Regions from separate parts of the Variovorax sp. PAMC28562 genome, predicted to be linked through region 3. Evidence: predicted binding sites of a transcription regulator. Region 3 holds the regulator's gene; each other region holds the start of a gene.
What was found. Region 3 encodes sigma-54, which starts transcription at its own class of promoters, with help from an activator protein. Its sites were predicted from a motif close to TGGCANGNAANCTGCTTT; they were not measured.
Positions count from the first base shown of each region.

Region 1 (4,011 bases), 710 kb from region 3:
CGAGATGTGGGTCAGCGCGCATGTGACCAAGCTCATCGTCGAGAAGCAGTCCGACGGCAGTCAGCGCTGCACCGGCGTGCAGGTGTGGGACGGGCACGAGATGGTGATCGCCCACGCCACGCAAGAAGTGGTGCTGTGCGGCGGCGCCATCGGCTCGCCACAGATCCTGCAGCTCTCGGGCATTGGACCCGCGGCGCTCTCGCAGGAACATGGGATTCCGGTCGTGGCCGACCTGCCCGGCGTCGGCGGCAACCTGCAAGACCACTTGCAGATTCGTGCGGTGTTCAAGATCGAAGGCGCACCGACACTCAACGTGCTGGCCTCGTCGCTCTTCGGCAAGGCGAAGATCGGCCTCGAATACGTGATGAAGCGCAGCGGCCCGATGAGCATGGCGCCGTCGCAGCTCGGCGCCTTCACGCGCAGTTCGCCCGAGCACGAATGGCCGAATCTCGAGTATCACGTGCAGCCACTGTCGCTCGATGCTTTCGGCGAGCCGCTGCACAGTTTCCCGGCCTTTACCGCGAGCGTGTGCAACCTGAACCCGACCAGTCGGGGCACCGTGCGCATCAAGAGCCCGCGCTACCAGGACGCGCCGGCGATTTCGCCCAACTACCTGAGCACCGATGAAGACCGCAAGGTCGCGGCCGATTCGCTGCGCGTCACGCGTCGCATCGCGGCCCAACCGGCGTTGGCCAAGTACAAGCCCGAAGAGTGGAAGCCCGGCGTGCAGTACCAGACCGACGACGAGCTCGCACGGCTGGCGGGCGACATCGCAACCACCATCTTCCATCCGGTCGGCACCGCCAAGATGGGCGCCGACAGCGATTCGATGGCCGTGCTCGACTCCCGCATGCGCGTGCGCGATGGGCGCGGCAATTTGATCCATGGCCTGCGGGTGGTCGACGCCAGTGCCATGCCCACGATCACCAGCGGCAACACCAACAGCCCGACGTTGATGATGGCGGAGAAGGCCGCAGGCTGGATGCACGAAGATGCCGTGGCCGGCGCCAAGTCGAGGAGCGCCGCAATTTAGCTGGGGCTCACCGCAATCCACCCACATAGCGCGGGGCGCCTTTCGAGATTACCGGCGCCAGCGGCGCCATCGCAAATTCGAGCCCCGTGGCGATGGCCGCCAGATCGAGATCGCTCGTCGCCGTGGCGTGCGCCCGCGCAATGCGCACTATCGCTGTCGCGTACTCGACGTTGACGGACATCCACTCTGTGTCGGTCACGCGGCCGGTCTTCCGGCGCAGCGCCACGTGCAGTCGGGCCGCTGCGGCTATGCGATCCTCTTCGGTCATGTCGTTGTGTTCATTCAGGTGCCGATGCGCTCGCGCTGCTGGCCGAGGTCGAGGCCAACCGCTTCGGTCTCGTCGCTGACGCGCAGGCCGACCACGATGTGGACCACCAGCAGCACCAGCCCCGTGCCGATGGCGCTGTACAGCGCGACCGCGCCGATGGCAAGCGCCTGTACGCCCAGGTGGCCGGTTCCGCCGGAGATGCGGCTGTCTGCGAAGACCCCCGTCAACAGCGCGCCGACGATGCCACCGATGCCATGCACGCCGAAGACGTCGAGCGAATCGTCGGCCCGCAGCACGCGCTTGAGCGCGGTTGCACCCCAGTAGCAGGCCAGCCCGGCGATCAGACCGATGGCCACCGCGGCGGGCGGCGTCACGAAGCCCGCAGCAGGCGTGATCGCCACCAGGCCTGCCACCAGGCCAGAACACAGGCCGAGCAACGACGGGCTGCGCCGTGTCGTCCACTCGGCGATCATCCAGCTCAGCGCGCCCGCCGCCGCGGCAAGGTGCGTCGCGAGCATCGCAAGCCCGGCTCGGCCATCGGCCGCCACGGCAGATCCAGCGTTGAATCCGAACCAGCCCACCCACAACAGGCCGGCACCGACCATCGTCAACGCCAGGCTGTAGGGCTCGAAAGACTCGCGCCCGTAGCCGCGGCGCGGGCCGACCGCATAGGCACACACCAGCCCTGCCACGCCCGCGTTCACGTGCACCACCGAGCCGCCGGCGAAGTCGAGCACCCCCATTTGGGCGAGCCAGCCACCCGGCTCCCAGACCCAGTGCGCGATCGGCGCATAGACGAGGACGCTCCAGAGCAGGGCGAACCAGAGCACCGCCGACAGCCGCATGCGCTCCACAAACGAGCCGACGACGAGCGCACAGGTGATGATGGCAAAGGTCAGCTGGAACATCGCATACACGGACTCAGGGACATTCGGCGCGACATGGCTCACCGCGACGGTGCCCGCTTCTTTCAGGTAGTCGAAGCCGGCAAACCAGAAGCGGCTCGTGCCGCCGAGCCATGACGAGCCCGCAGTAAACGCCAGCGAGTAGCCCATCGCAAACCAGGTGATCGACACGGCGGCGGCGACGACCAGCACACTGGCCATCGTGTTCAGAACGCTCTTGCGCCGCACCATGCCCGCGTAGAACAACGCGATGCCGGGCAGTGTCATGAGCAGGACCAGCGCGGTCGATGTCATGAGCCAGGCGGTGTCGGCACCATTGAGGGACGCTTGGGGAACCAGTGCCATCGGAAAAAGCCAATCGGGGATTTGGGACACTCTTCGCCTGCACGAGTCGTGCCATTTGTTAACTTCCAGAAACAAACTCACGTCACCAACGTGACGCCGTGCACGCTTTAGAGCGGGTTACTCCTAATGCACTACCTCGGTGCGACAACCTAAAGTCTCGCCACTCGCAAGCGGGCACGTCCCGGCTGTCGAGGGTCTGAGGAGACAAAGCTTCCGACTGTTGAACAATAAATATTCAAGGCTCCATTCGAGACGCCTGAATACCTTTTCGAAGCGCCGCTGGTCGGCGCTTTTTTTTGCGCGTTCAACAAACGCTTGCATGGCGGCATATAGCTACCGCAGGTCCTGGCCAGATGGTCAGCACTCACCAACAAACGGCCTTCTACCTTTCCGACGGTGCTAGACCATCTGCCTTCGAGGCCGTCGCGATGGTTCCACCATCCGGCGGATGTGGACGGCAAGACGGCTTCCTAGACTGAAATCCCCCACTCACAGGAGATTTCGTCATGCCGATTCATCTGACCAAACCGCTCGCCTGGAAAAAGGCCGACTCGGACGAGCTCAAGTTGCTGCAGGCCCTGCAGGGCAATATCCTCAAGGGCCACGGACGAGAGTCGACTGCCGATATCTTCTTCAAGTTCGGCCCGGCAGCAAAAGACTCGAAACGCATGCTGCGCGACCTCGCGAACTTTCATGTCGTCAGCGCCCATCGGCAATTGCTCGACGCGGAAAAATTCAAGGCGAGCAAGAAGTGCGACGGCGGTGGTCCGTTCGTGCACCTGGCGCTGAGCTTTACCGGCTACCAGGCGCTCGGCCTTGCCGCGAGCGCCCCGACCGACACAGATTTCCGCGGCGGCATGAAGGCTGCCGGCAGCATTTCAGCGCTTGCCGACCCGGCCGTCACCACTTGGGAAACGCCGTTCCAGGGCGATATCCATGGCATGGTGCTCGCAGCCGACGAAACGGAGGGCAAGACGGCCGCACTGGCCGCAAAGGTCAAAGGGCTCATCGAAGACGCGGGCGGCACCATCGTCCACGTCCAGCATGGCCGCGCCCTGAAGAATGCGCGCGGGGACGGCATTGAAAACTTCGGGTACGTCGACGGCCGCAGCCAACCCCTGATGCTGCAGGAAGACATCGACGCCGAGACCTCCGCCACCGGCTCATCGCGCTGGGACCCGGGCTTTCCGCTCAAGCTGGCGCTGGTCGACGACCCCGGCGTGACCGACACGTTCTCCTTCGGCAGCTTCTTCGTATTCCGCAAACTCGAACAGGACGTGCGCGGATTCAAGACGCGAGAGCAGGAGATTGCGGACGTGCTGGAGCTCGAAGGCGAGGACCGTGAACTCGCCGGCGCGATGATCGTCGGCCGCTTCGAAGACGGCACGCCAGTGACGCTCTCCAAAGACGCACGGGGCGACGACCCGCCGAATAACTTCAACTACGACGGCGATGCCGGC
Region 1 covers NZ_CP060296.1:1,428,387-1,432,397, reverse strand. The annotation lists gene H7F36_RS06735 (GMC family oxidoreductase) at 1-1,033, shown strand, start outside; gene H7F36_RS06730 (hypothetical protein) at 1,041-1,301, opposite strand; gene H7F36_RS06725 (ammonium transporter) at 1,316-2,551, opposite strand; gene H7F36_RS06720 (Dyp-type peroxidase) at 3,058-4,011, shown strand, end outside.
Region 1: the regulator sigma-54 is predicted to act here: its motif matches at 2,588-2,605, upstream of H7F36_RS06725 (ammonium transporter).

Region 2 (4,011 bases), 2.3 Mb from region 3:
CCTCCTGATCGCGCTCGACATCGCCAGCGAGGATCGCGGCGGCGCGGCCGTTGCTGATGCGCAGCACGCAAGACAGCGCGTTCGGCTTGGCCGTCGGCGTGTAGTCGTCCGCGAGAGGGTGCAGTATCTCGAAGCGAACACCATCCCACTCCCAATGCTGCCCGGCTACGCATCGCTCCGCTGGCCGCAGCGCCTGCAATGGGTGCGTCGCCTCGATCGAACTCAACAGTGATGCCTGCGGCTGCATCGCCAGCACCGCAGGCGCGCCGCCGGTGTGGTCGATGTCGCGGTGGCTCAAGACCACCTTGTCGAGCCGCTCGTCCGTGGCGCGCAGCAACGGCACGATGACGCGGTGGCCGGCATCGCTTTCAAGGCTGTAGCGCGGCCCGCTGTCGTACAAGAGGCTGTGTGTGGCGGTACGAACGAGCACCGCATTGCCCTGCCCGATATCGACCGCGAGCAACTCGAACTCGCTGCCTGGCGGTCGTGGCGTTTGCCAGAGCAGCACCGGCAGCAACAGCGGCAGGCCGAGTGCGCGCATCGACCAGGGCAGCCGCATGGCCACCAGCACGCCGCCCGCTACGCCGCAAACCGCCATCCATATCGGCGGCACCGCCATCGACACCGTGGCGAAAGGCATCGAGGCGAGCCATTGCAACAGCAGCGCCAACGCTTGCACCGACCAGGCCGCGACGGTCCACAGCGGCGTGACGACGACGCCGCCCATCGCCAGCGGCGTCACGACCAGCGTGACCCATGGAATCGCGATGGCATTGGCGGCCAGCCCGACCACCGACACCTGCTGGAACAGCAACACGCTCAACGGCGTGAGCGCCAGCGTGACGACCCACTGCTCGCGCAAGGTGCGCGCCAGATGGCCGGCCACGCCACCCCTGGCGACAGTGGCCGCACCCCCATCGGTCGCAAAGAGCACGCCCACCGCGACGAAGCTGAGCCAGAAGCCGGCTTGCATCAAAGCCCACGGATCGATCGCTACCACCACCGCGCAGACCAGCAGCCAGACGTGCGGCCAGGGCCAGCGCCGGCCCGTCAGGCGCAACAGCGCGACCGTTGCGAGCATCCAGATCGTGCGTTGCGATGGCACGCCCCAGCCGCTGAAAAGCGCGTAACCCGCCGCCAGCAACACGCCACCGACCAGCGCAGCATGCGGCGCGGGCCACATCAGCATGAGCCGGTCGCTGCGCCGCCACAGCGCGCCGACCAGCAGCGCGGCGAGCCAGGCGAACATGGTGATGTGCAGTCCGGAAATGCTCATCAAATGCGCCACGCCGGTGGCGCGAAAAACATCCCAGTCGGCTCGATCGATCGCGTTCTGATCGCCGGTGATGAGCGCCGCGATGACGCCGGCCAACTTGCGATCGGGCACGTGCGTGAACACGGCATCGCGCACCGACTCGCGCCCACGCTCGATCGGGTGCTGCCATGTATCGGCAAGGCGCAAGGGGGCCGCATCGCCCGCGCCGGTGCGCACATAGCCGTTGGCCTGCAAGCCCTGCTCCCACATCCACAACTCGAAGTCGTAGCCATGCGGGTTCGAGCTGCCATGCGGTGCCTTGAGCCGGACTGTCATGCGCCAGCGTTCGCCTGCGTGCAGGGGGCCAGGTGCGGCAGCGACTTGGACACGCGCGCCATCGTCGGAAGCATTGCCCCACGCCGATGTGTTGGCGGCATACCACCCGAGAGCGATACCCGGCGGCACGACAGCTGCGGCCGGTGCCATCCGTGTAGCCCGTGTCGGCCCGGACAGGCCGTCGTCGTTTGCGGGCGCGGACGTTTGCGTGGCCCATCGTGCCCATGCGACTTCCAGCCGAAAGCGCGTGCCCGTCTCACTGTGCTGCGGCATCTGCGCCACCACGCCCTCGACCACGACATCACGGCCTTCGAGTGCCGGGTCGAGCGCCTCACGTAAATAGCTTGCAGCGCGCCATCCGGCGGACCCAGCGCCGGCCATCATGCCCGCCGCACACGCCATGACGAGCAGGAGCCCGCGGAGCCTGGCCGTGTCCGCTCGAATCCGTGCCAGCACGCACAACCCGACCACGCCGACAGCCAGCAAAGCCGCGTAAACGACTGCATTCCAGAGCTCGCCCTGTTGCAACTGCACGACAGCGCCAGCGACCGAACCCGCCAGTGCGGCAAAGGCACCGCGGCTCACGCACGCCCACCCGCAGCGTCGCAAAACCGACGCACGCGTGTGCTCAGATCCACTCCCTGTGGCATGACTTAAATCACTCCCTGATCAATCTCGTTGAGGCGCTCTTTGGCGCGTTAATTGCTTGACCTCGGCTAGTATGCGTCTCGAACGAGGCCTTCGCCCAACCGCCTCTCAGCCTGCACTTTTCGACGCTTCCGGCGCCCAAAAAAACATGTCCATTCACGCCGCACTTCACCACGTCACGCATTACAAGTACGACCGTCCGGTGCAATTGGGGCCGCAGGTCGTTCGGCTTCGCCCGGCACCGCATTGCCGCAGCAACATCATTTCGTATTCGCTGCAGGTCGAGCCTGCCGAGCATTTCGTCAACTGGATGCAAGACCCGTTCGCCAACTACCAGGCGCGGCTGGTGTTCCCGGAGAAGACAACCGAATTCAAGGTCACGGTCGACCTGGTGGTCGAGATGGCGGTCTACAACCCGTTCGACTTCTTCCTCGAGCCGCAGGCCGAGAACTTCCCGTTCGAGTACACCGAGTCGCAGGCTGTCGAACTTGCGCCTTACTTGGTCGCAGACCCGGGGACACCGCTGGTCGAGGCCTATCTTGAAAAAGTCGATCGCAAAGAGCAGCGCACCATCGACTTTCTGGTTGGCATCAACCAGCAGGTGCAGAAGGACGTCAACTACCTGATTCGCATGGAGCCCGGCGTGCAAACGCCGGAAGAAACGCTGACCAACGGCAGTGGTTCTTGTCGCGATTCGGGCTGGCTGCTGGTTCAGTTGCTGCGTCACATCGGCCTGGCGGCGCGCTTTGTTTCGGGCTACCTCATCCAGCTCACGCCGGACGTGAAAGCACTCGACGGCCCGAGCGGTACGACGGTCGACTTCACCGATCTGCACGCCTGGTGCGAGGTGTTCTTGCCGGGCGCAGGATGGGTCGGCCTGGACGCCACCTCCGGCCTGCTCGCCGGCGAAGGCCACATCCCGCTCGCCTGCACGCCGACGCCGTCGAGTGCCGCGCCGATCGAAGGCGTGGTGGACGATGCAGAGGTCGAGTTCGGCCATGAAATGAAGGTCTCGCGCATCTACGAATCGCCGCGCGTGACCAAGCCCTACACCGAAGAGCAATGGGCCGAAGTGCTGGCCCTCGGCGATGCGGTCGACAAGCGACTGCAAGCCGGCGACGTGCGCCTGACGATGGGCGGAGAACCGACCTATGTGGCGACCAGCGACCGCGATGCGGCGGAATGGAACATCGACGCCCTCGGCCCGACGAAGCGCGGCTACGCGACCGAGTTGGTGCAAAAGCTGCGTGCCGAATACGGCAAAGGCGGCTTCCTGCATTTCGGCCAGGGCAAGTGGTATCCCGGCGAGCAATTGCCGCGATGGGCACTGTCGATTTTCTGGCGTGGCGACGGCGAGACGCTGTGGCACAACCCCGAACTCTTCGCCGACGAACGGGTGCCGACGCACTACACCAGCGAAGACGCGCGCCGCTTCACCACCGTGCTGGCGCACAAGCTGGGCTTGACCGAGCGCTACATGCAGCCGGGCTACGAAGACGTTTACTACTACCTCTGGCGCGAGCGTCGGCTGCCGGTCAACGTCGACCCGTTCGAGTCGAAGCTCGACGACGAACTGGAGCGCGTGCGCCTGCGCCGCGTGTTCACCCAAAAGCTCGATGCGGTCATTGGCTACATGCTGCCGATCGAGCCCGGCAGCGCCGACAAGGACGCGCCACCGCTGGAAGGACCGGGCTGGAAAACCGGCCCGTGGTTCCTGCGTGACGACCGGCTGTATCTCATCCCCGGTGACTCGCCGATGGGCTACCGCTTGC
Region 2 covers NZ_CP060296.1:3,054,931-3,058,941, reverse strand. The annotation lists gene H7F36_RS14400 (DNA internalization-related competence protein ComEC/Rec2) at 1-2,176, opposite strand, end outside; gene H7F36_RS14395 (DUF2126 domain-containing protein) at 2,388-4,011, shown strand, end outside.
Region 2: the regulator sigma-54 is predicted to act here: its motif matches at 2,283-2,300, upstream of H7F36_RS14395 (DUF2126 domain-containing protein).

Region 3 (4,011 bases):
GTGCGAAGTGCTGCGCCTGAGTGCCCAGCCCACCGGACCGATGCTGGCCGTGCAGTTCCTGCTGGACTGCGGCGTGGCCGCCCTTTTCGCCTGGCAATACTCGTTGCCGCACGCGCTGGCCTGGATCGCCATGATCGCGGCCAGCACTGCGTGGCGCGGCTTCTTTCCGCAGGTGCTGCCCAGTCCGCTGACGCCCGAGAACCTGCAGCCTGCGCTCCGCCTGCACACTTTTCGTATCGCAGTGCACGAGGCCGCGCACGGTGCCGCCGGCGTACTGTTGTTCAGTCCGACCGACCCGGTGGTGCAACTGCTGCTGGCCGTCGTCATCATGGCGATGACGTTGTCGTCGGCGTTCTCGGTGTCGTATCACACGCCCGCGATGCAACTCGCCATTTCGCTGTTGCTGGTGCCCATGATCGTGATGAGCCTCACCTACGGCCAGCCGGTGATGGTGACGGCGGCCGTCCTCGGCATCGGCCTGCTTGCGATGGTCTGGAAGCTGGTGTCGGAGCGCTCGCGCCAGCTCGAAGAAAACATCAGCCTGCGCCACAACGAGAGCGCGCTGCGCGTGCAGGCGCTGGCTGGCCTGCGCGCGTCGGAACAGGCGCAGGCCGAGCGTCTCCGGTTCTTTTCAGCCGCCAACCACGACCTGCGGCAGCCGGTGATGGCTATGGGCCTGCAGGCCGAAGTGCTGCGGCAGCAACTGCGCGTCGGCGAAAGCGCCGCCGTGGTGCAAGGCTCCGTCGATGCGCTGTCACGGGCACAGCAGGCGCTCGAAGGCTTGACCAACCAGCTGCTCGAAATCGGTCGCATCGAGGCCGCTGCCGACCCGTTCACGTTGACCGCGGTCGCCCTCGCACCGCTGCTGAACGAGTTCGCACGGCAGGCCGGCAGCGGCCGGGTGCGGGTGCGTTGCCCGGCCGAAGCCATCGTGTGGACCGACACGGTGGCGCTGCGCCGCATCGTCGCCAATCTGGTCGACAACGCTGTCAAGTTCGCACCCAATGGCCGCGTGTTGCTGGCCTGTCGGCGCCGGCCGGGCGGCTGGCGCATCGAGGTGCGCGACAGCGGCATCGGCATTGCGCACGAAGCGCAGGAGCGGGTGTTCGGCGACTTCGAGCAGGTCGGGAACGTGGAGCGCAATCTACAGCGTGGGCACGGCCTGGGGCTGGCCATCGTGCGGCGCCTGGCGATGCGGCTGGGGGTCCAGATCACGCTGCGGTCGCTGCCGGGACGCGGCTCGGTGTTCGGCTTCACGCTGCCATCGGCCCCTCGCGATGGGCACCCCGACCTCACGGCACGCGCCGCGACCGCGGCGGCGACCAGCACCGCTGCGCTCGACGCCATGCCGCTCGCGCCCGGCTTGGCGGTGCTGGTGGTCGAAGACAACGCCGTGGTGGCCGACAGCCTCGCGGCCCTGCTGCGCCAATGGCAGGCGCTGCCACGCATCTACGAGAGCGCGGCCGAGGCGCTGGCGCTCGCCGACCTGCAGGCCATCGACGTCGCGCTGTGCGACATCCGCTTGCCGGGCAAGCTCGACGGCATCGACCTGGCGCGACGCCTGCAACTGCAAAAGCCGTCGCTCACGATCGCGCTGATCTCGGCCGATATCGATGAAGCGACGCTGCACCTGGCCCGCGAGCGTGGCTGGCATGCGTTGCGCAAGCCGGTGCAGCCGGCAGAGCTGCGCGGGATTTTGTTGCAGGCGCGGCGGTAAACCGACGCCTTAAAGGGCCTTGCGCAGATTCGCCGGTGCGATGCGCAGCGCTTCGCGGTATTTGGCGACGGTGCGCCGCGCACATTCGATCCCCTGCTCTTTCAGCATGTCGGAAATCTGGCTGTCCGACAGCGGCTTCTTGATGCTCTCCGCGCTCACGAGTTGCTTGATGAGCGCTCGCACTGCCGTGCTGGATGCATTGCCGCCGGTTTCGGTGCCGAGTGCCGAGCCGAAGAAGTACTTGAGCTCGACCGTGCCGTAAGGCGTCGACATGTACTTGGCCGTGGTCACGCGGCTGATGGTCGACTCGTGCAAGCCCAACTCGTCGGCGATCTCACGCAGCACCAACGGGCGCATGGCGAGTTCTCCGTGCACGAAAAAGCTTTTCTGCCGCTCGACGATGGCGTTGCTCACCCGCAGGATGGTGTCGAAGCGTTGCTGGATGTTCTTGATGAACCAGCGCGCCTCCTGCAGCCGCTGCGACAGCGCCTGGCTGCCCTCGCCCTTGTGCGCCTTGAGCGCGCCGGCGTAGATGTCGTGCACGCGCAGACGCGGCATCACGTCGGGGTTGAGCATCACGCGGAACTTGAGCGTCGCGCCGCGACCGGTGCGGGTGACGATCACGTCGGGCACCACGATGTTGCGTTCGACATCGACGAAGCGGCGACCCGGCTTGGGCTCCAGCTTGGCAATCATCTGCAGCGCGCTGCGCACTTCTTCTTCGTTGCTGCGTGCGAGCGTGGCCAAGCGTTTGAAGTCGCGCCGCGCGAGCAGTTCCATCGGCTGCTTGCAGATCAGGATCGCAGTCTTGCGGATCTGCTTTTCTTCGACGGTCTCGTTCTCATGGGCGAGCGCCTTCAGCTGGATCGCCAGGCATTCGCCGAGATCGCGTGCGCCGACGCCGACCGGCTCCAGGCTCTGCAACAGGCCAAGCGCCACCTGGAAGTGGTGGACGAGGCCGTCGAACTGGTCGTTGTCATCGCCTGCGAGGCCTGATGCCAGCGCTGGCAACGAGTCTTCGAGGTAGCCGTCGTCATTCAACGATTCGATCAAAAAACGCAACGCGGCCTGGTCGTTTTCGTTCAGCCGCAGGCTCAGCGCCTGTCGGTGCAGGAAGGATTGCAGCGACTCCTGGCTGCGCGCGAGCTCGGTGGCGTCGGTGCGCTCGCTGCCGTCGTTCGGACCCAGGTTGTTGCTGCTGGCGGGCGCCTCGCCGCCCCATTCGCCATCGTCCGGCGTCATCTCGACCGTGCCATCGCCGCCCCAGTCGGGCTCCTGGTCGGACATCTCGCTGGCCGGCGCTTCGGTCTCGCTGGCGGTCGTGGTGGTGCTCGCGCCGTCGGCGTTGGTCGCCAGCGCGCTCGGCGCGAACTCGCCGTCGCTCTCGCTCTGGCGGTCGCTGTCGTGCTCTTCACGCGGCGCCGGCGCGTCGGACACGTCGATGCCGAACTCTTCGCGTGCTGCTTCTTCGGCCGTGCGCTCCAGGAACGGGTTGTCGTCGAGCATCTGCTCGACTTCCTGGCTCAACTCGAGCGTGGACAACTGCAAAAGCCGGATCGACTGCTGCAGTTGCGGCGTGAGCGCGAGGTGCTGCGATACGCGCAGCGACAGGCCTTGCTTCATCCTGCGCGCTCTACATCCGGAAGTGTTCGCCGAGGTAGACGCGTCGTACCTCGGCGTTGTCGACGATCTCCGAAGGCGTGCCCTGTGCCAGAACTTGCCCGTCGCTGATGATGAAAGCGTGATCGCAGATGCCCAGCGTTTCACGCACGTTGTGGTCGGTGATCAGCACGCCGATGCCGCGCTCTTTGAGAAAGCTGATGATTCGCTGGATTTCGATAACGGCAATCGGGTCGATGCCCGCGAAGGGTTCATCCAGCAGGATGAAGCGCGGCTGCGTGGCGAGCGCACGGGCGATTTCGACCCGCCGCCGTTCGCCGCCCGACAGCGACAACGCCGGCGAGTTGCGCAAATGTTCGACGCGCAGATCGTTCAGCAGCTCGCTCAGCCGCTCTTCCATCCGTGCCTTCGATATCGGGACCGACTTGCCGGACTCGTCGGTGTCTAGCTGCAGCTCGAGCACGGCCCGCACGTTCTCTTCGACCGTGAGCTTCCGGAAAATCGACGCCTCCTGCGGCAGGTAGCTCAGACCCATGCGCGCGCGCTTGTGGATCGGCATGTGCGCGATAGGCTCGCCGTCGATGGTGATCTCGCCCGCATCAGCGCGAACCAGTCCGACGATCATGTAGAACGACGTCGTTTTTCCGGCGCCGTTCGGGCCCAGCAGCCCGACC
Region 3 covers NZ_CP060296.1:717,567-721,577, forward strand. The annotation lists gene H7F36_RS03480 (hybrid sensor histidine kinase/response regulator) at 1-1,717, shown strand, start outside; gene H7F36_RS03485 (RNA polymerase factor sigma-54) at 1,727-3,340, opposite strand; gene lptB (LPS export ABC transporter ATP-binding protein) at 3,351-4,011, opposite strand, start outside.

Region 4 (4,011 bases), 2.2 Mb from region 3:
TGGTTTCGCCGAGCAGCTGGTAGCGACCCACTCCGTCGACCCGCATCAGTTGCGTGTGACCGCCCGACACGAGCAGTGCAACGAAAGGGAATTCGGGCGGATCCGCGCTCAGGAACGGTGAGAGTAAATGCCCCTCGAGGTGATGGACGCCGAGCACTGGCTTGCCCAGCGCCGCGCCCAGCGCACAGGCCACGCCTGCGCCAACCAGCAGCGCGCCGGCCAGCCCCGGCCCCCGGGTGTAGGCCACGACATCGATCTCTGCGAGCGAGCGCCCGGCCTCTGCCATGACGGCCTGCGTCAGCGGCAGCACGCGCCGGATATGGTCACGACTCGCCAGTTCGGGGACCACGCCGCCGTAGGCCTGGTGCATGGCGATCTGGCTGTGCAACGCATGCGCCTGCAATATCGGCAGCGCCGTGCCCTGCGATTCGACCAGCGCCACGCCGGTTTCGTCGCATGATGATTCGATTCCCAATAAAAGCATCCAGCGAGTTTAGGGTGGTCCCCATACCGGGGCACGGATGTTGCTGGATGCCCGTCAGTCCCTATTGCCCCACACATGAATTCAGGATTGAGCTTTCTGGTCGCAGCCAGGCGATGCGAAATCGATGAGCTAGAGCAGCTGGCGCGTACCAGCGAGCTGGTCAGCACCATCGGCCGGCTGGTCCATGCGCTGCAGCGCGAGCGCGGGTTTTCCAACGTGCTGCTCGCCTCGCAAGGACGTCGCTTCGCGGCGCAACGCAGCGCCCAGATCGGTGAATGCGGACGCTTCGAACGCGAGGTTCGGGTCGGGTTCGACTTCCTCGAGAGCGAAGGCCGGCGTGCGGGCAGTGGCACTCGCCTGTTCAGCCGTATTGCCTGGGTGCTGCCCGGGCTGGACGCCCTTCCCACGCTGCGTCGCCGCATCGGTGCGCTGGAAACCAGTGCTGCAGAAGCGACAGCGGCCTTCGCGAAGCTGATTGCCGGCCTGCTGGCCGTGGTGTTCGAGGCAGCCGACGGCGCCACCGACCCAGAAATTTCGCGCCTGTTGGCGGCGATGTTCAATTTCATGCAGGGCAAGGAGTTCGCCGGCCAGGAACGCGCTTGCGGTGCCGCGGCTTTTGCGACGGGACAGAACGATCCGCTGCGCCAGCAGCAGTGGTTGCAACTCATCGCCGCGCAGGAGCGCTGCTTTCACGTGTTCGCCGACTTTGCCGGGCCGGCAATGAGCCAGCTCTGGCGCGAGCGCGAACCGGACACCGAGCTCGCCGAACTCGAACGTTTGCGCCGAATCGCATGCGCCGCGCCCGCCGGCGTGCCGCTCGACCCCGAACTCAGCGCCGTCTGGTTCGACTGCTGTTCGTTGCGCATCGACGCGATGAAGGATGTCGAAGATCGGCTGGCCGTGGATTTGCGCGACCTGTGCCGCGACAAGACGCTGCAGGCACGCGGAGAAGCCGAGTCGTACGAGGTCATGCTCGAGCAACTGGCCGGAGAGCCTGACACAGCAGCCACCGCTTTTTTCGACGAACCGGGCGCCGAGCCTGGCCCGCAAGTAGCCGGTAGCGGACTCACTTCCGCCGCAGCACCCTACGGCCATCAGCTCGAACGCTCGATTCTCGAGATGATGCAGGAGCAGGCGCAACGCCTCCAGGCCATGAGCGACGAACTCGACGCCGTGCGTACCGCCCTGAACGAACGCAAGCTCGTCGAGCGCGCCAAGGGCTTGTTGATGGCCCATCGTCGACTGACTGAGCCCGAGGCGCACCAGATGCTTCGGCAAACCGCGATGAACCAGAACCGGCGGGTCGTCGATGTCGCCGAATCAGTGCTTTCCATGGCCGACTACCTGCCCATCGGCAGCTGAAATGGTGCGTTGCACAAACGAAGTGCGAAATTGCAATTTCGGATGAAATCTTCTCCGAAACCAATCTCAGCCTAGCTTCAATGCTATCGATTGAGTAGCAACCACAGTGGCCGCAATGCTGGCACGCTGCTTGCACTCAGCTCTCACATAGACCAACGACGGTCTTCAGGCAGGCGACATCCAATGGCGGGTGTCGCCGACCCAACGGACAAAGGCGTCCTTATCTGCATGCGCTCGCTTTCGAGCAGCACATGCGCGGTGAGGACGCCTTTTTTGTTTTCCGCTTTGCCCTTTTGTTTCTGCCTTTTTGGCCTTGTTCATCCTTTCATTTATTCGGAGTTCGTCCCTCAATGACCGATCTGCTCATACCGAAGCTCAGTCGCCGCAAGATCTTGCAAGCCGCCGCCATCGGTGCGATCGGCATCGACCCCGCATTGCGTGCCGTCGTCTGGGCGCAAGGCTCCGACAAACCCGAGAAAGAAGAAGTCAAGATCGGCTTCATTCCTCTGACCGACTGCGCCAGCGTCGTGATGGCGTCGGTGCTCGGCATCGACAAGAAGTACGGCGTGAAGATCGTGCCGAGCAAGGAAGCCAGCTGGGCCGGCGTGCGCGACAAGATGGTCAATGGCGACCTGGACTTCGCCCACGTGCTCTACGGTCTGGTCTACGGCGTGCACCTGGGCATCGCCGGGCCCAAGAAGGACATGGCCGTGTTGATGACGCTCAACAACAACGGACAGGCGATCACGCTCAGCAAGAAGCTCGCAGACAAGGGCGCAGTCGACGGCCCGTCGCTCGCCAAGATGATGGCGACCGAAAAGCGCGAGTACACCTTCGCGCAAACCTTTCCGACTGGCACCCACGCGATGTGGATGTATTACTGGATGGCGGCAAGCGGCATCAATCCGCTTAAGGATGCCAAGTCGATCGTCGTGCCGCCGCCGCAGATGGTCGCCAACATGCGCATCGGCAACATGGACGGCTTTTGCGTCGGCGAGCCCTGGGGCCAGCGCGCCATCATGGACGGCATCGGCGTCACAGCCATCACGACGCAGGACATCTGGAAAGACCACCCGGAAAAGGTGCTCGGCACCACTTCGGAGTTCGTGCAGAAAAACCCGAACACCTGCCGCGCGGTGACCGCCGCGATCCTGGAAGCCGGCCGCTGGATCGACACCGGCCTTCAGAACAAAAACAAGATGGCCGAAACCATCGCCGACAAGAGCTACGTCAACACCAGCGTCGACGCGATCAACCAGCGAATCCTCGGCCGCTACACCAACGGCATGGGCAAGAACTGGGACGACCCGAACTTCATGAAGTTCTACAACGACGGTGCGGTCAACTTTCCCTACCTGTCCGACGGCATGTGGTTCACCACGCAGCACAAGCGCTGGGGTCTGATCAAGGAGCATCCGGACTACCTGAAGGTTGCGACGGAAATCAACCGCATCGACCTCTACAAGCAGGCCGCCACAGCCAGCAAGACGCCGGTCCCGAAAGACACGATGCGCACCAGCAAGCTGATGGATGGCGTCGTATGGGACGGCAAAAACCCGAAGGCCTACGCCGATTCGTTCAAGGTTCACGCTTAAGGAGCACAGCATGGTCAGCGCCGTCTTTCATTCCCCTCGCGACGCTTCGGTTGCAGTGCCATTGCCGGCGAATGCGACCGTCGTCAAAAGCGCTGCACGCGTTGCGGTCGCCACCACCGGCGGGCCCGCACCGAGCGTTCGCAAACCGCTCGACCTGCGCAGATTCTGGATGCGCGTGTTGCCCCCGCTGGTGGGCTTCGGCGTGCTCGTCTTGATCTGGGAACTGATCGCATTGCGTAGCGCCGGCACCTTTCCCCCACCGTGGGAAACCTGGCTGCAGGCTGTCAAGATCTTCAGCGACCCGTTCTATCGCAACGGCCCCAACGACCAGGGCGTGGGCTGGAATGTGCTGTCGTCGCTGGGTCGCGTGGCGTTGGGCTTCGGCCTGGCGGCAGTGGTCGGCATCCCGGCGGGCTTCGCGATCGGCCGCTTCGAGTTCCTGGCGCGCATGTTCAACCCGCTGATCAGCCTGCTGCGGCCGGTGTCGCCGCTGGCCTGGTTGCCGATCGGCCTGCTGGTGTTCAAGGGTGCCAATCCTGCGGCCATTTGGACCATCTTCATCTGCTCGAT
Region 4 covers NZ_CP060296.1:2,893,558-2,897,568, reverse strand. The annotation lists gene tsaD (tRNA (adenosine(37)-N6)-threonylcarbamoyltransferase complex transferase subunit TsaD) at 1-484, opposite strand, end outside; gene H7F36_RS13650 (nitrate regulatory protein) at 560-1,846, shown strand; gene H7F36_RS13645 (CmpA/NrtA family ABC transporter substrate-binding protein) at 2,197-3,441, shown strand; gene ntrB (nitrate ABC transporter permease) at 3,452-4,011, shown strand, end outside.
Region 4: the regulator sigma-54 is predicted to act here: its motif matches at 1,966-1,983, upstream of H7F36_RS13645 (CmpA/NrtA family ABC transporter substrate-binding protein).